Regions from separate parts of the Enterococcus sp. AZ177 genome, predicted to be linked through region 2. Evidence: a T-box and tRNA genes for the amino acid it is inferred to sense, from the RefSeq annotation. Region 2 holds a T-box; the other holds one or more tRNA genes.
The links. A T-box is a leader RNA that pairs with one kind of tRNA and senses whether it is charged. The one in region 2 lies ahead of argS (arginine--tRNA ligase), so its partner is inferred to be a tRNA-Arg.
Positions count from the first base shown of each region.

Region 1: it has a tRNA-Arg gene. The T-box ahead of argS (arginine--tRNA ligase) is inferred to sense a tRNA for this amino acid. The anticodon was not compared.

Region 1 is NZ_CP172944.1:3,109,308-3,112,709, reverse strand. It holds rRNA gene IGJ34_RS15290 (23S ribosomal RNA) at 1-652, shown strand, start outside; rRNA gene rrf (5S ribosomal RNA) at 748-863, shown strand; tRNA gene IGJ34_RS15280 (tRNA-Val) at 878-950, shown strand; tRNA gene IGJ34_RS15275 (tRNA-Lys) at 957-1,029, shown strand; tRNA gene IGJ34_RS15270 (tRNA-Leu) at 1,042-1,123, shown strand; tRNA gene IGJ34_RS15265 (tRNA-Thr) at 1,159-1,231, shown strand; tRNA gene IGJ34_RS15260 (tRNA-Gly) at 1,240-1,311, shown strand; tRNA gene IGJ34_RS15255 (tRNA-Leu) at 1,327-1,412, shown strand; tRNA gene IGJ34_RS15250 (tRNA-Arg) at 1,510-1,583, shown strand; tRNA gene IGJ34_RS15245 (tRNA-Pro) at 1,668-1,741, shown strand; gene IGJ34_RS15240 (CtsR family transcriptional regulator) at 1,904-2,371, shown strand; gene IGJ34_RS15235 (ATP-dependent Clp protease ATP-binding subunit) at 2,376-3,402, shown strand, end outside.
Region 2 is NZ_CP172944.1:1,275,805-1,279,206, forward strand. It holds gene tsaD (tRNA (adenosine(37)-N6)-threonylcarbamoyltransferase complex transferase subunit TsaD) at 3-1,037, shown strand; T-box leader at 1,104-1,309, shown strand; gene argS (arginine--tRNA ligase) at 1,577-3,268, shown strand; gene IGJ34_RS06230 (Gfo/Idh/MocA family protein) at 3,354-3,402, opposite strand, start outside.

The DNA of each region.
Region 1 (3,402 bases), 1.4 Mb from region 2:
TGGGGCGGTCGCCTCCTAAAGAGTAACGGAGGCGCCCAAAGGTTCCCTCAGAATGGTTGGAAATCATTCGCAGAGTGTAAAGGCAGAAGGGAGCTTGACTGCGAGACTTACAAGTCGAGCAGGGACGAAAGTCGGGCTTAGTGATCCGGTGGTTCCGCATGGAAGGGCCATCGCTCAACGGATAAAAGCTACCCTGGGGATAACAGGCTTATCTCCCCCAAGAGTCCACATCGACGGGGAGGTTTGGCACCTCGATGTCGGCTCGTCGCATCCTGGGGCTGTAGTCGGTCCCAAGGGTTGGGCTGTTCGCCCATTAAAGCGGCACGCGAGCTGGGTTCAGAACGTCGTGAGACAGTTCGGTCCCTATCCGTCGCGGGCGTTGGAAATTTGAGAGGAGCTGTCCTTAGTACGAGAGGACCGGGATGGACTTACCGCTGGTGTACCAGTTGTTCTGCCAAGGGCATTGCTGGGTAGCTATGTAGGGAAGGGATAAACGCTGAAAGCATCTAAGTGTGAAGCCCACCTCAAGATGAGATTTCCCATTTCTTTAAGAAAGTAAGACCCCTGAGAGATGATCAGGTAGATAGGTTGGAAGTGGAAGTGCAGTGATGTACGGAGCGGACCAATACTAATCGGTCGAGGACTTAACCAAAGAAACGAAATAAAAAAGAGTTTCGGAATGTTTGATTACTACTTCAATCCAGTTTTGAGTGAATAATCACTCAACTAAATAGCAACAACACCCAGTGTGGTGGCGATAGCGAGAAGGATACACCTGTTCCCATGCCGAACACAGAAGTTAAGCTTCTTAGCGCCGATTGTAGTGAAGGGTTTCCCTTTGTGAGAGTAGGACGTCGCCACGCTAAAGTGTTGTCTTGGAGGTTTAGCTCAGCTGGGAGAGCACCTGCCTTACAAGCAGGGGGTCGGCGGTTCGATCCCGTCAACCTCCATTTTTTGAGCCGTTAGCTCAGTTGGTAGAGCATCTGACTTTTAATCAGAGGGTCGCAGGTTCGAGCCCTGCACGGCTCATAGAAATATTTTGCGGGTGTGGCGGAATTGGCAGACGCACTAGATTTAGGATCTAGCGCCTTACGGCGTGGGGGTTCAAGTCCCTTCACCCGCATTTTTAGTCTCGTTTTATAACTAGGCGATTATAACGCCGGCTTAGCTCAGTTGGTAGAGCATCTGATTTGTAATCAGAGGGTCGAGGGTTCAAATCCTTTAGCCGGCATCCAGACTGCGGAAATAGCTCAGTGGTAGAGCACCACCTTGCCAAGGTGGGGGTCGCGGGTTCGAACCCCGTTTTCCGCTTAGCCTTTTCAAAACGCCGGGGTGGCGGAACTGGCAGACGCACAGGACTTAAAATCCTGCGGTGAGTGATCACCGTACCGGTTCGATTCCGGTCCTCGGCATTGCTTTGAAGCACTATGAATGGCAATTCTAAAATTGACAGAATAGATGTGACAAGTACGAAGCAGATGAACACATCTGACTTTGATCCTTGCTTTAGCACCCATAGCTCAACTGGATAGAGTGCTTGACTACGAATCAAGAGGTTAGGGGTTCGACTCCCTTTGGGTGCATAGTTGAAATGTTTGACTACGGATTAGAAGGTTCAGAGAATTAGTCCCTTTTAAGCGTCTAGTCTTTTTTTATTATTATAGCTACGGGAAGTAGCTCAGCTTGGTAGAGCACTTGGTTTGGGACCAAGGGGTCGCAGGTTCGAATCCTGTCTTCCCGATTTAGAGAACAGAGTGATTACTCTGTTCTTTTTGTTTGGTTAAATAATTAGCTATCTAAATTTATTTATCTTTTCTTATCAAATTAGGCATTCTCCTTTATTAAACAGTTGAAGTTATGTATAATTAAGGTCAGTATTAGTCAAGGGAAAAGGATGAGTGTGATGAGTAATCAAAATACTTCGGATTTAATAGAAGCATATTTAAAAAAAATTCTTGAAGAAAGTAGTAAGATTGAGATTCGTAGAGCTGAAATGGCTCATTTATTCAATTGTGTTCCCTCCCAGATTAATTATGTTATCAACACACGTTTTACAATCCAACGTGGCTATTCTGTAGAAAGTAAACGTGGGGGCGGTGGATATATTAGAATTGCCAAAGTTCAAATTTCTGATAGTGATCAATTACTAAAACAAATTGCCCAATTCACAGGTAGTGAACTTTCAGAAAAAGATGCGCTGACGTTTGTACAAAAGTTGTATGAAGAAGATGTAATCAGCAAAAGAGAAGGAAATCTGATGTTATCTGTTTTAGGAAAATCAGTTTTAGGTAAAGCAGGACCAAATGAAGAATATTTACGTGCTCAATTGATGCAGTCGTTTTTAGAACGTTTGAGCTACGAGGAGGAATGATAGAATGGATGAATTATTTACAGAAAGTGCCAAGGCGGTACTAGCTATTGCACAAGAAGAAGCAAAATATTTTAGGCATCAATCTGTGGGTTCAGAACACTTATTATTAGCATTAGTGTTAGAACAAAATGGAATTGCAGGGAAGTCATTACGCCAGTTAAACGCAGATAAAAACGATATTCGTGAAGAAATTGAACACTTAACTGGATATGGAACTGTTAAGGCTTATCCTAAAGGTACGTATTTACCTTATTCTCCTCGAGCAAAACAAATATTTGCTTATGCAGGTGATGAAGCGAAGCGTTTAGGTGCACCAAATATTGGGACAGAACATATTTTGCTAGGGTTATTAAGAGATGAAGATATCTTGGCTTCACGTATTTTATTGAATTTAGGGTTAAGTTTATCTAAAATGCGTCAATTGCTAATGAAAAAAATAGGTGTTACAGATCCACAAATGAGTGGGAATGTAGGACGCCGTCGTAATAGTCAAGCTCAAAAAGCTGCACCAAAAGGAACGCCAACTTTAGATTCCTTGGCGCGTGATTTAACTAAGTTGGCACGTGAAAAAGATTTAGATCCAGTGGTTGGACGTTCACAAGAGGTTAGACGTTTGATCCAAATTCTAAGTCGCCGTACAAAGAACAATCCTGTTTTAGTTGGTGAGCCTGGTGTGGGTAAGACTGCAATTGCTGAAGGGCTGGCTCAAAAAATTGTGAATGGTGAAGTTCCTGAAGATATGCTGGAAAAACGCTTGATGATGTTGGATATGGGCGCTTTAGTTGCTGGTACCAAATATCGTGGTGAATTTGAAGATCGTTTAAAAAAAGTAATCGATGAAATTTATCAAGACGGAGAAGTAATTTTGTTTATCGATGAATTGCATACCTTGATAGGTGCCGGTGGTGCAGAAGGTGCAATCGATGCATCAAATATTTTAAAACCAGCACTTGCAAGAGGAGAATTGCAAACGATTGGTGCAACAACATTGGATGAATACCAAAAATATATTGAAAAAGATTCAGCGTTGG
Region 2 (3,402 bases):
AAATGATTTTTTTTAATAAAAAAAGAAAATTGATACTGGCTATTGAAAGTAGTTGTGACGAAACCAGTGTTGCTGTTATTGAAAATGGCGATACAATTTTATCTAACGTTGTGGCTTCTCAAGTGAAGAGCCATCAACGTTTTGGAGGTGTTGTACCAGAAGTTGCGAGTCGTCATCATGTAGAAGAAATTACGTTATGTATTGAAGATGCTCTAGCTGAAGCAGATGTAAAACCAGATGACTTAGGTGCAGTAGGCGTTACGTATGGTCCTGGTTTGGTAGGGGCTTTATTAATCGGTATCTCCGCTGCTAAGGCATTTGCTTGGGCACATGATTTACCGCTGATTCCAGTCAATCATATGGCTGGGCATATTTATGCGGCTCATTTTGTAGAACCTTTGCAGTTTCCGTTAATGGCATTATTAGTGAGTGGTGGTCATACGGAATTAGTTTACATGAGAGAGACAGGTTCTTTTGAAATCATCGGTGAAACAAGAGATGATGCTGCAGGTGAAGCATATGATAAAGTCGGCAGAGTTTTAGGTCTAACCTATCCAAGCGGTAAAGAGATCGATGAACTGGCCCACCTTGGAGAAGATACGTACCATTTTCCACGAGCTATGATGAAAGAAGACAATTATGATTTTAGTTTTAGTGGTTTAAAAAGCTCATTTATCAATACGGTTCATAATGCTGAACAACGCAGTGAAGAATTGATAGTAAAAGATTTAGCCGCAAGTTTTCAAGCGAGTGTTATCGATGTTTTAGCCGATAAAACGATTCGAGCTTGCAAAGAATATCCTGTCAAACAATTAGTGATGGCAGGTGGTGTTGCCGCAAATATAGGTTTGCGTGATCGTTTAAGCAAAGAAGTGACGGAAGAACTGCAAGGCGTAACATTTATCGTGCCACCACTTAGACTATGCGGTGACAATGCAGCGATGATTGGTGCTGCTGCATTTGTCGAAGCTGAAAAAGCTCATTTTGCTGATTACCACTTAAACGCGGATCCTAGTTTATCCTTTACGACCATCTAAACATTAAAATCAACAGACAAGACTAGGCATAGAGAAAAATATTTGTTATAATGAACCAAGTTTAATAATGATTCATCGATAAAGAGAGTACTTCATTAGCTATTATTCAAGCGATTTCGGGAAGGTGCAAGCCGAAAATAATCAAATGAAGGAAGCGCACTTTTGAGAATCTGCCAAGGCAGACGGCTATCTACCGTTAATAGATTAAGTGGGTTGGTCTTTATAGAGGACGAACAATTAGAGTGGTACCGCGGGAAAATCTCGTCTCTGGTGTTTTTTAACACTAGGGATTTTTTTGTTTATCACGCCACTTCGTTTTGATATCGTTGATGCAAATCAAGTAGAAAAGAATCATTTTATAATGTGTCAGAAAGTCAGGTTGCTTTGCTTATATTTTAAGAAATGAATCACTAAGTTTAACTCTGGTAAACTATTGAATCACCAATCCACTTTGATTTAAAAAAGTAGGACCCATTTCTCAAAATCAATGATAATGCAGCTAGAATAAATAATTCAAATCACCTATTAGGAGGATAACTATGAATAACAAAGAAATCGTAGCAAAAGCCATTTATGAAGTGGTAAAAGAAGATTTATCATTAGAAACCGTTACCCAATTATTGGAAAATCCTAAGTCAGTTGATCACGGAGATGTAGCGTTTCCAGCTTTCTCATTGGCGAAAGTCTACCGTAAAGCACCGCAACAAATTGCAGCTGATTTAGCTGAGAAAATTGCTGGAACAGACTTTGAAAAAATCGAAGTGGTTGGACCTTACCTGAACTTTTTCATGAATAAAAAAATGGTAAGTCAAACAGTCATCGGTCAAATTGCAAAAGAAAAAGGACACTACGGAGATAGCTCGATCGGTAACAAAGGCAATGTACCAATCGATATGTCTTCACCTAACATCGCGAAACCAATTTCAATGGGGCATTTGCGTTCAACAGTTATTGGGAATTCAATTGCGTTTATTCTTGAAAAGAGTGGTTATACACCTATTCGTATCAATCACTTAGGGGATTGGGGCACTCAATTCGGTAAATTGATTGTGGCTTATAAAAAATGGGGTTCAGAAGACGGAGTCAAATCGGCGCCAATCACTGAATTATTACGTCTGTATGTTCAATTTCATGAAGAAGCTGAAACACAACCTGAACTAGAAGAAGAAGCACGCGCTTGGTTTAAAAAACTAGAAGAAGGCGATGCTGAAGCCACTGAATTATGGAAATGGTTCCGTACAGAATCACTAAAAGAATTCGACAAAATCTATGCAATGCTAGAAGTTTCCTTTGATTCATACAACGGAGAAGCTTTCTACAACGATAAAATGGACGAAATTGTAACAATGCTAGAAGAAAAACATCTATTGCAAGAAAATGAAGGAGCTGAAATCGTTGATTTATCTGCATATGACCTAAATCCAGCGCTAATCAAAAAATCAGACGGTGCAACGCTTTATATCACACGTGATTTAGCGGCGGCTGTTTACCGTAAACGTAATTATGATTTTGCCAAAGCGATTTACGTTGTCGGAAATGAACAAAGCAATCATTTCAAGCAATTAAAAGCTGTTTTAAATGAGCTTGGATTTGACTGGTCCAAAGAGATGCATCACGTACCATTCGGTTTGATTACACAAGGTGGCAAAAAACTATCAACGCGTAAAGGGAAAATCGTTTTGCTTGAAGAAGTGTTGAACGAAGCAGTTGAACTGGCGAATAACCAAATTATGGAGAAAAACCCTGATTTACCGAATCGAGAAGAAGTGGCGAGACAAGTTGGAATTGGTTCTGTTATTTTCCACGATTTAAAAAATGATCGTTTGAATAACTTTGATTTTGTTTTAGAAGAAGTTGTTCGTTTTGAAGGTGAAACAGGTCCGTATGTACAATATACACATGCACGTGCAATGAGTATTTTAAGAAAAGCTGATTTCACAATCGATGAGACGAAAGAGTATGCCTTAGATGATAAAGATAGCTGGGAAGTTGTGAAACTATTGCAAAAATTCCCAGAAGTTGTCATGCAAGCTGCTGAAAAATACGAACCATCAGTTATTGCAAAACATGCGATCCAAGTTGCTCAAGCCTTCAATAAATACTATGCACATGTCAAAATTTTAGCTGAAGATGAGCAAAAAGAAGCGCGTTTAGCGTTAGTGTATGCGATGGCAACGATTATTAAAGAAGATTTACGCTTACTTGGTCTACATGCGCCGAATGAAATGTAACGAGCAAAAAAGCTGAGGCAAAAGGACAGTAATTCCTTTTTGACTCAGCTTTTTTTAACTAAAAAACCTACTTTTCTGGCATTATTTAATTAGTCCAATTTTGTTGCATTTGGTCCAAAAGATCGATAACGTCT